2 regions of the Oscillibacter sp. PEA192 genome follow, and region 1 is predicted to be linked to the other one. Evidence: riboswitches for the same ligand, from Rfam matches in the RefSeq annotation. Region 1 holds a riboswitch; the other holds the start of a gene.
The links. Region 1 has a riboswitch for FMN ahead of DN611_RS08085 (ECF transporter S component). Riboswitches for the same ligand answer to the same signal wherever they lie in the genome.
Positions count from the first base shown of each region.

Region 2: it holds a riboswitch for FMN, as region 1 does, so the genes downstream of both, DN611_RS03355 (MATE family efflux transporter) here and DN611_RS08085 (ECF transporter S component) in region 1, are expected to answer to the same signal.

Region 1 is NZ_AP018532.1:1,633,804-1,641,783, forward strand. Features, by position in the region: gene DN611_RS08070 (hypothetical protein) at 1-267, opposite strand, end outside; gene DN611_RS08075 (helix-turn-helix domain-containing protein) at 264-827, opposite strand; gene DN611_RS08080 (SLOG family protein) at 1,028-1,546, opposite strand; FMN riboswitch at 1,697-1,825, shown strand; gene DN611_RS08085 (ECF transporter S component) at 1,930-2,634, shown strand; gene dinB (DNA polymerase IV) at 2,803-4,017, shown strand; gene DN611_RS08095 (5-formyltetrahydrofolate cyclo-ligase) at 4,014-4,601, shown strand; gene glyA (serine hydroxymethyltransferase) at 4,771-6,024, shown strand; gene DN611_RS08105 (hypothetical protein) at 6,069-6,992, opposite strand; gene DN611_RS08110 (RNA polymerase sigma factor) at 6,985-7,479, opposite strand; gene DN611_RS08115 (DUF2752 domain-containing protein) at 7,589-7,980, opposite strand, start outside.
Region 2 is NZ_AP018532.1:683,322-691,301, forward strand. Features, by position in the region: gene DN611_RS03345 (CDP-alcohol phosphatidyltransferase family protein) at 1-26, opposite strand, end outside; gene DN611_RS03350 (HPr family phosphocarrier protein) at 61-324, opposite strand; gene DN611_RS03355 (MATE family efflux transporter) at 395-1,798, opposite strand; FMN riboswitch at 1,961-2,074, opposite strand; gene DN611_RS03360 (patatin-like phospholipase family protein) at 2,248-3,105, shown strand; gene DN611_RS03365 (sodium:solute symporter family protein) at 3,509-4,954, shown strand; gene DN611_RS16405 (hypothetical protein) at 5,055-5,552, opposite strand; gene DN611_RS16410 (hypothetical protein) at 6,220-6,390, shown strand; gene DN611_RS03370 (amidohydrolase family protein) at 6,374-7,726, shown strand; gene DN611_RS03375 (serine hydrolase) at 7,764-7,980, shown strand, end outside.

The DNA.
Region 1 (7,980 bases):
AGCAGCCAGCTCCAGGAGCGTACTCAGCCAGTTTGCGCCGGTCACGCCCAGCAAGTCTCCCACCCACAGGATACCCGTGTATATGGCCACAGCCACAGCAAAGGGGCGGAGTTTCCCGAATCGACCGCTCTCTCCCAACAATTCCCCTGCTGCCCGATAGAGTAAGATATAACCCGCAAAGGTCGGCAGCAGATTCAGTGTATGTCCGTTGATTGTCACATAAAAATTGATAAAGATCAAGAAGAACCCCCAAAAGATTCCCTTCACTGCATTTCCTCCTCCCGCTTCTTTTGTACATGCCTTTTTCCGAAATACAGCACCAGCACCCCCGCCGCGATCTTCACGGCGGCGTACAGGGCCGGGAACAGCAGCACACCTGCCGGGAACACGTCAAGCAGATTCACTCCGCCCATCTCCGCCATATCCCAGCCGATCAGACCCGTAAATCCGCCCAGCATCCCCCGGTACGCCAGATAAAACAGCGCCAGCTGCACCAGATCCAATACGCCCCAGGCGATCAGCACCCATCCCAGCAGGTACCACTTCCGCTTGCTAAAGGCCAAAAAACGCTCCACCCAGTCCTTCCGTTCCTGGGGCGGCGGCTGCTTCTCCTCCGGCTCCGTCTGCTCCGGCTGGAGGCGGAGCAGATAGTCTGTTGTCACACCGAAAATATCCGCCAGGGCCACCACTTTGTCCGTCTCCGGCATGGTCTCGTCCCGTTCCCAGCGGCTGACGGCCTGCCGGCTCACCTGCAGGCGCTCGGCCAGCGCGTCCTGGCTCATGCCGGCTCTCTGCCGGAGGGATTGCAGCTTCTCTCCGAATGTCATAGGCATTCTCCCTTCTCTTGGATGCCTTCAGCTTATCAGGCCGCCCGGTTGCATACCAGCAACCAAGCATGGAAGTTCCGCAATCTCAGATTGCCTTCCTCTCCAACATACCACAACAGGGCTCCCCGCGCAACGGCTCCGGCCCATATTGCAAGAAAAAAGCCGAGGCACCGGACGTCTCCGCATCCAAGCGCCCCGGCCTATCGGGCGGGCTCCAGCACAATGGGCAGGTCCACGATCTCCAGCCCCCGGCGCATGGCGTACTCCACCGTGTACCGGGTTCCGCCGGGAGACCCGTCAAAGGCGGCGATCAGCAGCGCGGCGTGGTCCACCATATACCGGTCCCGCCGCTGCATACAGGCGGGGGTGTAGCAGGCGGACACCAGGGTCTCAAAGTCACAGGCAGCCACCAGCCGCTCATACCGCCGCCGCTGGTCCGGCGGCCAGGCATCCGCCTGGGAGGGACATGGGACGGCCGCCTCCACCGTCACGTCCGGGTGCGTCTGGCGCAGGCGGAGGACGCACTCGCAGAAATACAGGTCACAGCCCAGGGCCATGCCGCAGAGAAAGTGACGGAATCCCTCCTGATAGGCCGCCTCCACCGCGTCTGCGATGCGGGCCTTGAGCAACACGCAGCGCAGGTCCTCCTCGTTATACCGCCATGGCAGCTTACCGGGCCGGTGCCCGGTAAAGCAGCAGGCCGACTGCCGCCCCCGCATGGTCTCCGCCTCCCTCCTTCTGGTCTTTGATTCAGTATAGAACATCCGTTCTTGTTTGTAAAGACCCACGGGAAATTTGCCGTTTTTTCATTTAGGGACTTGCAATTTCTTCCGCGCTGTCATATACTATGGCCAGAAAGCAACTGAATACTTTGTCTTCAGGGCGGGGTGAAATTCCCCACTGGCGGTACAGTCCGCGACCGCCTGCGCGTATGCACAGGCGCTGACTCGGTGAAACTCCGGGACCAACAGTTACAGTCTGGATGGAAGAAGATGAGTGCGGCGTGGCCGCGCGTTTGTTCGCGCTCCTGCGTTGCGTGGATCACCTTGGAGAAGCCAAAGCGTCCAGGGTGTTTTCAAGCAACGAAAAGGAGTGTATTTTTATGTCTGAACCCAATGCCAACGCCATCAAGAACCCCTCCCGGCCCGCAACAAACGTCCGAACCATCACCTCCCTGGCCATGCTGGCGGCCATCGCCTATGTGGTGATGCTCCTCAGCAAGATGCTGCCACAGGTGTCCGGCTTCCTGCAGATGGACCTGAAGGACACGGTCATCTGCATCGGCGCCTTCCTCTTCGGACCTCTGTCCGCCGCCGTCATCTCCATCGTGGTGGCCGTGGTGGAGATGTTCACCGTCAGCGACACCGGCCCCATCGGCTGCATCATGAACGTGCTGGCCACCTGCGCCTTCTGCTGCACCGCCGCCTTCGTCTACAAGAAGTTCCACACCCGCAAGGGCGCCGTCATCGGTCTGGCCCTGGGCACTGTTTGCCTCACCGTGGTGATGCTGCTGTGGAACTATCTCATCACGCCCATCTACATGGGAATGGATCGCGAGGAAATCGTGGTCCCCATGCTGATCCCGGTGTTCCTGCCCTTCAACCTGGTGAAGGGCGGCCTGAACATGGCGCTGATCCTGCTGCTCTACAAGCCGGTGGTCACCGCCCTGCGGAAGGCCCGGCTGGTACCGGAGTCCCATGCGCCTGTCGAGGGCAAGGGCAAGCTGAGCGCCGGGTTCCTCCTGTTCTCCCTGGCCCTGCTGGCGACCTTTGTGGTGCTGGCCTTGGTGCTGATGGGGATTCTGTAAATTTGAACACCACAGGCGCGGGGGCGGATACCGTCCCCGCGCCTTTTACTGCGGCCCATATCCGTCCCTCCGCCTCCCCGCGCCGGTATGTCAAAACCTTCCCATCCCTTCTCCCTTTTCAGGAACGAACAGATGTGCTATAATAGAAGTGAGAAAGGAGGCGGGGCCATGGACCGCATCATCCTGCACTGCGATCTGAACAGCTTTTACGCCTCCGTGGAGCTGCGGAGCCGACCAGACCTGCAGAACGTGCCCGTGGCGGTCTGCGGAGATCCCACCTCCCGCCACGGCATCATCCTGGCCAAGAATGAACCGGCGAAAAAATTCGGCGTCCAGACGGCGGAAACCATCTGGCAGGCCAAGAAAAAGTGCCCGGAGCTGGTGCTGCTGCCACCCCACCACAAACTGTACCGGCAGGTCTCCAAAGAGGTCAACACCATCTACGAGCAGTACACGGACCTGGTGGAGCCCTTCGGCATCGATGAGAGCTGGCTGGACGTCACCCATACCCTCCACCTCTTCGGCGGTGATGCCAAGGCCCTGGCAGACCATCTGCGGCAACGGATGAAGCAGGAGATGGGACTGACCCTCTCAGTGGGGGTCTCCTTCAACAAGGTGTTTGCCAAGCTGGGCAGCGACTACCGGAAACCCGACGCCACCACTGTCGTCTCCCGGGAGAACTGGCAGAGGCTGGTCTGGCCTCTGCCGGTGGGGGCGCTGCTGTACGTGGGGGGCGCCGCCCGGAAGATTTTGGCCCAGTTCGGCGTGAAGACCATCGGAGAGCTGGCGGCCTGCAAGCGGGATGCCCTGGAGACCCTGATGGGCAAAATGGGCGTCCAGCTCCACGACTATGCCAACGGGCTGGACACCGATCCAGTCCGCTCCCGGTACGAGCCGGAGATGGTGAAGTCCGTAGGCAACGGCACTACCTTCCCGAAAAACCTCACCACCGCAGAGCAGGTGCGGGGCGGCGTCGCCGTGCTGGCGGACTCCGTGGCCACCCGACTGCGGCACAGCGGGCTGTATGCCGGCGGCGTCCAGGTGACGGTGCGGGATCCCCAGTTCCATGACCGCTCCCGTCAGATGCAGCTCTCCGCCCCCACCCACCTGATCCGGGAGCTGACGGCGGCGGCCATGGACCTGACCGGCCAGCTGTGGAAACCCCCGGCTCCCGTGCGGGCCCTGACTGTTACCGCCATCCATCTGGTTCGGTCGGAGGACGCCTATGAACAGGTAGACCTGTTCACAGCTGGGGCGGCGCCCAAAAAAGAAAAACAGGAAAAGCTGGAGGCGGCTATGGACCGCCTCCGTGGAAAGTTCGGGACCGACGTCATCTCCTACGGCGCGGCCCGTCCAGAGAAAGAGGAGGATCCCCTGCCATGACAATAGACGAGGAAAAACAGCAGCTCCGGGCTACGATCCGGCGCCTCAGCGCCCAGCTCCCCTTCCGGTACCGGGAAGCGGCGAACCGGGCCATCGCCCGCCATCTCCTGGCTCTTCCGGAGTATCGCAGTGCCGGAGCGGTGTTCTGCTTCGTCTCCGCCGGGCGGGAGATCGACACCCGTCCCATCCTGGAGCAGACTCTGGCAGACGGCAAGATGCTGTGCGTCCCTCTGTGTGTGGCGGATGGCATCATGGAGCTGCGGGCCATCCGCGACCTGAAGGAGCTCTTCCCCGGCGCCTACGGCATTCTGGAGCCTCCGGCAGACAGCCCTGCCCTCTCCCCGGACCAGATCGACCTGGCGGTGATCCCCTGTGTCACCTGCAGCCGGGAGGGCCGCCGTCTGGGGCGGGGCGGCGGCTATTACGACCGCTTCCTGGCCCACTACCGGGGCGCGGCGGTTCTGCTGTGCCGGGAGCGGCTGCTGCGCCAGGAGATCCCCTTCGGCGTCCACGACTATCCCATCCCCTGGGTGCTGACAGAAGCCGGACTTTTTGAGGACGGCACGCCATCCCGGCTGGAATGACTGGGAAAAGGTCCGCCTCCCACAAAATCGTCAAAATATTCCCACTATCTCTACAACATTTTGTGGGGGTATTACCTCTTGTTCCCTTGACAGGTCCCTGGAACTCTGATAAGCTGGAAAAGGCTTATATTTTCCGGAAGACCGGATCACACGAAGGAGGACCCCTGCAATGATCCAGGACATCATGGACTTTCTCTCCCAGGCCGACCCCGAGGTGGGGGCATCTATTCAGAAGGAATTCGACCGGGAGCAGCACAACATTGAGCTGATCGCCTCCGAGAACATCGTCAGCAAGGCCGTCCTGCTGGCCATGGGCACTTGTCTCACCAATAAGTATGCGGAGGGCTATCCTGGAAAGCGGTATTACGGAGGCTGCTATGCCGTGGACGTGACGGAGGAGCTGGCGCGGCAGAGGGCCTGTCAGCTGTTCGACTGTGCGCACGCCAATGTCCAGCCCCACTCCGGCGCCAACGCCAATCTGGCGGCGTTCTTTGCCCTGCTGCAGCCCGGTGACACAGTGCTCAGTATGAATCTGGCCCATGGCGGCCATCTGAGCCACGGCAGCCCGGTGAACATCTCCGGCAAATATTTCCGCATCGTTCCCTATGGCGTGTCTGACGACACAGAGACCATCGACTACGAGCAGGTGATGGCCATCGCCAAGGAGTGCCGCCCCAAGCTGATCCTGGCAGGGGCCAGCGCCTATCCCCGCCCCCTGGACTTTGCCAAGTTCCGGGAGATCGCCGACGCAGTGGGCGCCCGGCTGATGGTGGACATGGCCCACATTGCGGGTCTGGTGGCCGCCGGTGTTCATCCCTCCCCCATCCCCTACGCCGATGTGGTGACCACCACCACCCACAAGACATTGCGGGGTCCCCGGGGCGGCATGATCCTGTGCAATGACGACGACCTGTACAAAAAGATCAACTCCGCCGTGTTCCCCGGCACACAGGGCGGTCCGCTGGAGCATATCATCGCCGCCAAGGCCGTGTGCTTGGGCGAGGCGCTGAAGCCGGAGTTCCGGGCCTATGGGCGGCAGGTGGCTGCCAACGCCGGGGTTCTGGCGGAAAAGCTGATCGAGCAGGGCTTCCGGCTGGTCTCCGGCGGCACGGACAACCATCTGATTCTGGTGGATACCCGGCACTTTGGCCTCACCGGCAAGGAGTATGAGCACCGGCTGGATGAGGTAGGCATCACGGTGAACAAGAACACCATCCCCAACGACCCGGAGAAGCCCTTCGTCACCAGCGGTATCCGGGTGGGCACTCCCGCCGTCACTACCCGGGGCTTCCGGGAGCCGGAGATGGCGGAGATCGCCCGGTGGATGGGCCTCATGGCAAAAGAGGACTATGCGGACCATGCGGAGCAGGTCCGTGCGGAAGTGGCGGAGCTGTGCAAGCGGTTCCCGCTGTATCAGGACTAAAACAACCCCCGCGGAGGCAATGCCTCCGCGGGTTTTTCCTTTCCTCAGAAGAGGGCCAGGAGCTCTTCCAGGGCAGCTTTCGCGTCCGCTCCGCTGTCCCTGCCCGGAGATACGGCATCGAGGGTATAAAGCCCGTTCTTCAAAACAAAATAGGCGTCTGCACTAGAAAAGTCATTGTAGTAATCGCTTTCCGGGGTCTCGGATACCACCAATGTATAAGGAATACCCTCACCAGTCACACCGGAGGTAATTTCAAATTCCGCTTCCCCGTTCCAGCTGCCCCCTGTCCCGGGCTCCATGCCGCTTCCCTCCGGATAAAGCGAAACTGTCATTTGAATGCGGATCGGCCCCATGAGATAGCCGGTATCTATTGTCACGTGCTGCAGCTCGCCTTTAATATTTCCTTGCAAAGCAACCGCGCAATGGCGTTGGCTCTCTTCATTCAGGGTCTCCGCATCCTGCGCGATGGCGAAGTAGTTGGCTGTCTCCAGCAGGCTGGACTTCTCCAAGGGATTGTTCAGAGGGAACCCGATAAACTCCTCACAGTCTGCCCAGCGGTCAAAGGTGCGAAGCCAATATCCTGGACTGGAATTCAAATAGAGATCCTGCTCTTCCATTTTCTGTGAAACATCCTCCATAGCAGACGCGACCTCATCCGAAAAGCTCTCCAAAGGGATCACGGGAATCTCTCCGTTTACCCGATAGCTGGAACTTTCCTGTCCCACCAGAACATCTTCCACCCGGACATTCCAAAAATCCATGGACACCGCCGTCGCTGCCAGCAGCACCGCTACGATGGCCGCTAGGATCAGCACCCGCTTCCCCAGCCGCCGTTTTCCGGGCCGGTCCAGGGTGCCCCCCTGGCGGATCTGTTCCTCCAGCCCGTCCATAGCCGACTCATAGGCTGCGGGCAGGGCCCAGTCCTCCCGCTTTGCCATTGCCCGCAGGCGGGCGTCCAGCTCATCCATAGTCTCCCTCCTTCAAGATGCTCCGCAGCTTCTCACGTGCCCGGCTCAGCCGGACCCGCACCGCCCCCGGGGACGTCCCCACGATCCGGGCGATCTCCTCTGTGGGCAGGTCCTCATAGTAGAACAGCACCACCGCCTCCCGCTGGTCTCGTGGCAAGGTCTGCACCGCCTGCCAAAGGGTATCGTCCCCCGTCTCCCGGCCCGGTATTGCCGGTTCCGTGGGCAGATCATCCAAAGAGACTGTCCGGCCTCGCCGTTGGCAGAGACGCCGGGCCTCATTGGCGGTGATCTTCAGCAGCCACCGGGGCAGCTTCTCCTTTTCCCGCAGCTGAGGATACCGCTCATAGGCCCGGCAGACTGCCTCTGCCACCGCCTCCTGGGCATCGCTGCTGTTCCGGGTGATACTGAAAGCCAGACGGTACAGGCTGGTCCGGCTGTGATGCAGCACTTGGCAGAACCGCTCCCGCTCTTGCTCCGGCAGCGTCATGTCCTTCCCCCCCCTTCTCCTGTTCTGCCTGTATGACCCAGCAGCGTGGCAAAATGTTACGGTGTACTCGCAAAAAAGCCGCCTCGCAATGAGGCGGCTCATATTCGCTTCACAGCGGGACGCCGAGGCCCAGCCACAGGACGTTCCGGACCACGCAGTTGGCCAGGAACAGCCCCACTAGGACCATCGGCCAGCGGCGGTCATAGCGCAGGACCCAGCCCCGCTTTCCCCGCAGCCGCCACGCGGTTTGAGAAAACAGATAGATCGCTGCCAGGGCCAGCGTGATCACCACCGGCGTGTGGTACCAGAGAGCCGCGCCCACCCGTCCCTGGGCTAGGGCCATCAGCGCCCGTGTCCCTCCGCAGCCCGGGCAGTAGACATGCCAGTGCTCCCAGACCCAGCAGCGGCTGACAGTGGGTGCCCCCAGCGCAAAGCGCCATAGCAGATATAGCAACACCAGAACCGCCAGGGTGATCCAGGCGGTCGGATAGGCCTCCCGGT
Region 2 (7,980 bases), 950 kb from region 1:
CTCTCTTTTGTGTTGAATGGCTTCATTGAGGTTCTTCTCCATCTCCTATATGCAGACAAGTCATGCGGAAGCAGAAGACTGGAAAAATTGCGACAACGCGTTTACAGCTTCGGCTTCGTCAGGGCCGTCTGCAGCGACCTGTACCTGCTGTCCCTGACGAAAGCCGAAGGAGACGACCCCGAGAAGACTTTTCGCATTGATGCTTCGCTCACCGGCGATTATGCGGATGGTGCTCTGAAAGACATTGACATGGCTTACAAACAGTGCGGCTGTATGTGTGGTGAAATCTTCCTCCAACTGCAATGAAAGGGTCCGCGTTGTCATGGGAATCGTCCTCCCAATGATAGATTTTCATTTATAAATGCTCGATCCAGGGGCTTCGGAACATGTGCGCTTATGATGCGCGATATTTGCGCTCTCCTTTGCACAGCCAGCCCTTTCTTCTCCAACTCCGAAATTCCCAGCGGGCCAGCAGCAGGCAGAGCAGGAACGCAAGAGCATCGGCTATCGGTGCGGCCAGAAGTGCGCCGTCCAGCCCGAAGGAGCGGGATAGCAGAAGCGCCAGAGGGATCAGGAAGCAGCCCTGCCGGGCCAGAGGAATCAGCAGGGACTTACCAGGCCGGCCGATCCCCTGGAAGAAGGAGGCTGAGGTCATGTGAAGGCCATACAGGAAAAAGGCCAGCATATAGAGCCGGAAGCAGTGCTGTGCGCAATCCAGATAGAGCGCATTGTCCGATACAAAGCAGCTTGCGATCTGCCGCGGGAACACCATGAAAATGAGAAACCACACCACTGAAATGCCTACTGCAATAAGAGAAGCTATATGGAATGTCTTTTGGACCCGCGCATAGTGGTTGGCGCCGAAATTATAGCCGTTGATGGGCTGGATGGCAGAGGACACCCCGACGAACATGGAGTGAGCGATCTGGTAGACCTTCATCATCATGCCGTAGACGGATAAGGCAATGTCACTGCCATAGACTGTGGCGGCTCCATAGGCCCGCATCAGATTGTTCAGGGTAATCTGCACCAGAGCGGAGAGCATCTGCGTAAGCAAGCTGGGGAAGCCCAGTGCCAGAATACGACAGGTCAGCTTCCGTGTAGGGCGTAGGTCCTCCCGCCGGATATGAACGGTTTTGAGGCGGCGCAGGTAGAGCAGGGCCAGGCATCCAGCAGCCACCTGCCCGATCACCGTGGCGATCCCGGCGCCCACAACGCCCATCTTCAGCGGAAAGATAAAGATAGGGTCCAGGATCAGGTTGATGACCGCCCCTGTCATCATGCACTTCATCATGTACTGCGGGGAGCCGTCCGCCCGGATAATGGCGGTGAAGGCGGGACAAAGGAGCTGGAACGGGATCCCCCATGCGATGGCGCGCATATAGGACAGAGACTCTGCATAGGCAGTCGGCGTCGCGCCGAAAAGGACTACGATCTGCGGGGCGAAGATGCCGCAGGCCAGAGCGGCCAGCAGACCGCTGGCCAAGATCAGGGTGAGGGCGTGACTGATGGTGCTGTCCGCCTCCCGCTGCGCTTTCCGACCCAGGCACAGACTGATATTGGCGGCACATCCGTCTCCCAGCATCAATGCCACAGCATTGACCAGAATGGTCAGCGGGAACGCGATATTAGTGGCTGCCATTCCTGTAATGCCCACGCCCTGTCCGACAAAGATCTGATCCACGATGTTATAGAGGTAGTTGACCATCAGTGTCAGTGAGGTGGGAACGGCGTATCGAACGATCAGTTTGGGTATGGGATCCGTTTCCAATGGGTTTGGCTGCAGGTTTGGCTCCATAGCAAGGCTCCTTCCGTATTCATACTGGACGCTTCCGAGGGAGAAGCCGCCGGAAATAAAAAATCCCGGCGCCATTTCCCTGACGCAGAGAGATGGCTGTACCGGGTGCTTAGAGTATACACTTTTGCTTGAGGAGGATGGGCATCCGGCACGGCACCAGAAAGCCTTCTTCTCCCCTCCAGACCGAACCTGTTGGCTCCGGAATTCCACCGGATTAGCTGATCGCTCGCGGACTGTTACCGCCAGTAGAGAAATATCTCGTTTCCGAAGAAAACTTACATACCTAAATGTATCATTAAATAAAAGAACCGTCAAGGAAAATGTCCTTCCCGCCGTATCAACTTCTGCGCTTTCTGATCGATATCCTGTGTCTCGTACAAGGCATTCCATTTTGGCTTTTCCTGTGGTAAAATATCAAAATCGACAAAATCACAGGAGGCAGGACAGGGATGAAAACGGGCTTGGTCTTGGAGGGCGGCGCCATGCGCGGAATGTTTACCGCAGGCGTTCTGGACTCCTGGATGGATGAACAGATATCCTTTGATGGAATCGTCGGTGTGTCGGCCGGTGCGCTGTTTGGGATCAATGCTCCCGCCGGTCAGAAGGGACGCGCCATACGGTATAATTTGAAGTATATCCGGGATAAGCGGTACATGGGGCTGCGCTCGCTGCTGACCACGGGCAATCTGATCAACGCCGACTTCGCCTTCTATGAGGTGTCCTCCAAGCTGGACGTATTTGATGAAGCGGCCTTTCAGAGATCGGGCGTTGACTTCTATGCCGCGGTCACCGATCTGCACACAGGCGCCCCGGAGTATATCCGGATCACAGAGCCGTTCCGTCAGATGGAGGTCCTGCGGGCCACCTCTGCCATGCCCTATGTCTCCCGGCCTGTGGAGTTGGATGGGAGGTTCTACCTGGATGGCGGGGTCAGCGACAGTATTCCAGTCCATTTCTGCAAGAGTCTGGGCTACGACAAGACCGTTCTCGTGCTCACACGTCCCTTGGAGTATCGGAAAGAGCGGCCCGCAGCATGGCTTCAGCGATTCAACCGCCTCTATTACCATCGCTATCCGGCCTTTGTGGAGAGTCTGAACCGGCGGTGGGAAGTCTATAACCGGCAGGTGGAGGAGATCATAGGGATGGAGCAGCGCGGGGAGCTCTTCGTGGTTCGGCCCAATGGCCCACTCCCAATCAGGCGTGTGGAAAAGGACCCCGCCAAGCTGCAGGCTGTTTATGACCTCGGGGCAGAGGCCGGCAGGGCGTCTCTCAGCGGACTGAAAGAGTATTTGCTGACGCATGAATGATGGTAGATGATACAGGAAATTGCGCATCCAGCAGGCAGGGGCTTGTATGGATGCGCAGTTTTTCTTTGTGCAGTATACAGCGTCCCTTGGTCCAGGTATCATGGTTGGCAAAACTGGCGGGATGGCATATATACTTTTTGAATAAAGAATTTCTGATACATATCGGACAAATTGACATTTTTTTCAAGTAACATTATAATGTTCATATATTCACTGCCACAAGAGGACGTGGTTAGAAGGGGTGAAGAATATGGATCAGGATCTGCCCTTATGGGTAGAGGGCTGCGCCGAAACATATATAATGTGGGTGTGAATGGAAGCAGACAGCTGCTGAAGATCTTGCCGGACAAAGGTATGCAGGTGCGGCCCTCTGGAGCAAACAAAGAAAAGGAGGGCATTTTTGATGGATCACAGCGTATTGACGATTTTGGATCTGGGAATCATTACGGCATACCTTGTCATCATGGTCCTGGTGGGGGTCTATTCCGTCAGGCGGATCCAGAACACAAAGGATTATTATGTAGCGGGCCGGTCCTTTGGGCCGATGGTGCTGATGGCCACCGTCTGCGCGACGATCATCGGCGGCAGCGGTCTGATGGGCCGGGCAGGTGTGGCCTATACCGACGGCTTCAAGGCGGTCCTTACCGCAATTCCATACCTTCTGGGAATGTTCATTTTCTCCGGCATCGCCGGGAAGATCTCGGATATCGGGATGCAGTACGGGATCACCTCTATCCCGGAGCTGTTTGAACGGCGGTTTGGCCGGGCAGCCAAGATCACCCTCTCTGTGCTGATCGCGTTCGCCATGATGGGGACGGTGGCCTCCCAGGTCACCGCCACGGCCACGATCATCCGGATGCTGGGGGGAGAGTTCGGCCTCTCCTATGAGATGGGCGCGCTGATCGCAACAGTGGTCTTTATGGTCTACACAGCCACCTCCGGCCTGTTCGGCGTGGTATACACCGACGTGCTGCAATTTTATATGCTGATCGTCTTCGTGTATATCCTGATCCCGGTGGCGGCCCTGTTCAACGTGGGCGGCTTTGCGAACTTTGCGGCCAACCTGGACCCGGCGCTGGTGGAGCCGCATATTGACGGCAGCATTTTGGGAGACATCATCACCTATCTGGTTTTCACCATGGCAGGTGCGGAAATGTGGCAGCGCGCATTTGCCGCCAAGAGCCGAAGGGCGGCAAAGCGCGGGATGTTCCTGGGTACGGCCGTATACGGCGTGACCATTGTGCTGGTCTACTTCATGGGTGTTGTGGGCCGTCAGATCCTCGGCGGCGACATCCTGGCGCAGTATGGCTCGACGGACGCTGTCGTTCCGGCCCTGGCGATCCGGATCCTTCCCGCCGGTCTGACGGGACTTGCGTTGGCCGGTATGCTCTCGGTCATCATGTCCACGGCGGACAGCTATCTGCTGGTATCTGTGCAGACCTGCGTCCACGACATCGGAAAGACCATCCGTCCCCAAATGCCGGAGCGGACCGAGATCTCCCTCTCCCGCATCTTCTCCATTGTCCTGCCCCTGGGCGCGCTGGTGATCGCGTTGTACATCCACAATGCATACAACATCCTCATGTTCGCCTGGAGCTTCTATGCCGCATCGGCTGGGATTCCCGCATTTGCAGCGCTGTTCTGGAAGAAGGCAACCAAGACCGGCGTCATGGCCGGGTTGCTGGGCGGGTTTGTTGTCTGCGTTGGCTGGAAGCTGGCAGGCCAGCCCTTCGGCCTTGGGGCGGCGGTGCCGGGCACGGTTGCCTGCGGTATCGCACTGGTCGTTGTGAGCCTTGCGACTTATAAGCGCGCACCGTCCGTATTCCTGAAAGCTGAAAAGCAGAGCTGATAGGGAGCTGCTGCATCCCCATATCGGAAAGCAATGGAGTGAACATTATAAGAGCCAGCCGGAAATTTTGAAGATCCCCGGCTGGCTTTGTTTTGGCGTATTACTGATAGATAAAAAGTCTCCGGTCAGACAGCAGACCTCGCCACTGCTGTCTTTGCCCCAATGCCAATGGCACACACACCGCTTTTTCAGATCGCGTCACCAATGCGGCGGTCAGCGCTCCGTCCTCAGAGCTTCCGACAGCGTATGGCAGTTCTTCATCTTCTGCATCCCAAAATCCTGTCCTGCACGCATCAACTACATGGCGGGACGGTGGACTGCGCTTGTGCGCCTGGTCATGGACCATCTTTGCAACAACAAAGGTTACTGGATTTCTGCTGCGGAACCGGACGATGGCAAAGGCTGAGAAGTGATCCTGATTTGTCCGGAGCACAGCTTCAGCAGACCGATATCCTGCCGTGTGACGCGACATATCCCATGCGGATTTGTCAGCAGAGCGACATCTTCCTTCTCGCCATTCCAAGCCATTCTCAGAAAGGAAACTAATATCGTTCAGAAAGGCGAATTGCAGGAAGAAGTCATTGCAAAAATACAACAAGCACGCCCTGCGGAGCGATGGGGAGAAAGACCAAAACAAGGGAGGCACGCTTTTACAACCCGTATCCGTCATTGCGGGCCGCCCACCGCGCGGGACTTCTATACACCATGGTATAAAACAGTTCTGCGGGCTTTTACGCCGTCACAGGGCACAGCCGGGCAGAGATCATTTGTGCCAGTGCGGACCGCAGCAAGACCAATGGACCTGATCGCCTGGAAACGCGTGCTGGATGGGCGTACGATGAGCGGGTATTCCAAACTGTATTGAGTATCTGATCGAGCGCCAGAGCACCTTCGCCATGTGGAAATCTGCCGCCTGTGTCAGTGAGCTTCTGGTTTTCCGCCGATAGGATATTTTGGGATAAGGGCGCGCCTCCAGACAAGCGACCGTCGTCAAGGCAGACAAGGAGCATGATGCGTTCAACAAGACCCGAAAAATGGTCTCCGACTCTAACAAGGAAGTGCTCAGAATGCTGGAGTCAGGAGATGGAAAATAACTTCATTATATAATTGGCTTTTTCGTGATCTTATGGTATGATACCCTTACGCTGTCCAGAGCATAATTTCTAGAATGAATCCGCTCTGTAATGTGAGTGAATCACCGCAAAGTGGTACTGTTCGGCGCCGATGGGCGCTATCTTTTTGTCTGGGCGGATGTAGAAGCACGGATGAAGAAGAATTACAATATGCATTGTATGCCGATGGTTGTGCTGTTGAACCTCGGAGAGGATGCGCTGGTTGTCCGCCGCCAAGGATATGAAGGCGTGCCGCAAAATACGGGCCTGCCTGAATGGCTGACGGACGGAGAAAGGGGGCAAAGTGATGCGCACACTGATTAAACACGGACTGATTGTAGACCCGGCCAGTCATGTTCACTCCAAAAATAATCTGCTAGTGGAAGACGGGCGTATTCAGGGGCTGACTGCTGAAGAGCCGGAAGCTGATGTGATTTTGGATGCCGAAGGGATGGTGGTTTCACCTGGTTTTGTGGATATCCACATGCACGAGGATCCTTATGACCCAGAGGAGGGGCGACTGATTCCCAGCATTATGACCTCCATGCTTCGCATGGGAGTCACTACAGCGATTGGTGGAAACTGCGGTATCAATACGGTCTCGCCTCTGCGGTATTTAGAATTGATGGACCGTGATGGCGGCCCGATCAATATGGGACTACTAGCCGGCCATACCTTCCTGCGGGAGCAGGCCGGGCACCGGGACAAGTACAGTGCAATTCGGCCCGATGAACAACAACGGTTGTCAAGGCTGGCCAAAGAGGCTCTGGAAGCGGGTTGCTTTGGGGTGTCCTTCGGTATTCGCTATGTACCCGGTGTGACACGGGATGAGATGGTGAAAACCGCCTGCTTCTGCCAAAGCCATGGCCGTCTTGTGGCCGCCCATGTGCGAGATGACGCGGATAATGTATTCGGCGCGGTGGAGGAGTTGGTTTCCATAGGGCGGCAGCTGGATCTTCCGGTTCAAGTTTCCCATGTGGGAAGCATGGGGGGATTTGGGCAGATGGAACGACTGCTGGCCCTCATAGATAGATATCGCGCCTCCGGTATGGAACTGAGCGGAGATTGCTATCCGTATGACGCTTTCAGCACGCGAATAGGGGAAACAACCTACGATGAGGGATTTTTGGAGCGTTACTGCACACAGTATTCTGCGATAGAAATCTGCGAGGGTATGTACAAGGGACAACGATGCACGGAGAGATTGTTTCATGAACTGCGTCAGACAGCACCGGACACATTGACGGTCTGCCATGTTATGAAGGCGGAGGATGTAGCTTTGGCTCTGTCTCATCCGGCCATTATGCTGGCCAGTGATGGGCTGATGGATCGGGGGCAAGGACACCCGAGAGGTGCAGGGGCGTTTCCACGCCTGCTGTGCCGGTATGTTGCAGCCGGGAAGATGAACTTGGATGATGCGGTCGCCAAGATGAGTGCCATGCCGGCCCAAAAACTGGGGCTGACGAGAAAGGGGACCTTACGCAAGGGCGCAGATGCAGACATCGTAATTTTTGATATGGATCGGATCCGGGACTGTGCTACGTTTGAGCATCCCGACCGTCCTCCGGAAGGGATAGAATGGGTCTTGATTGGGGGAAAAATCGCTGTGGAACACGGAACAATCAAGCAGTCAAGTCTAGGACGAGCCATTCGCGCTTAGCAATGGAGCAGGAGGGAGAGACGGCATGGACGAATATGTGAAGCGGCAGCTTTCCTCAGTTCCGGGGCATATCGGATTTTACTACAAAAACCTGGTCACGGGAGAAACGGACGGAAGCCGCCAAACGGAGTTGTTCCAAGCGGCCAGCGTAATTAAACTGCCAATTTTGGCGGCCATCCTGCTGGAGGAGCGGGAGCATCCCGGTGTGCTGCAGGAGCGGCTTTTGGTCCGGGACGGCGACAAAGTGCCCGGAT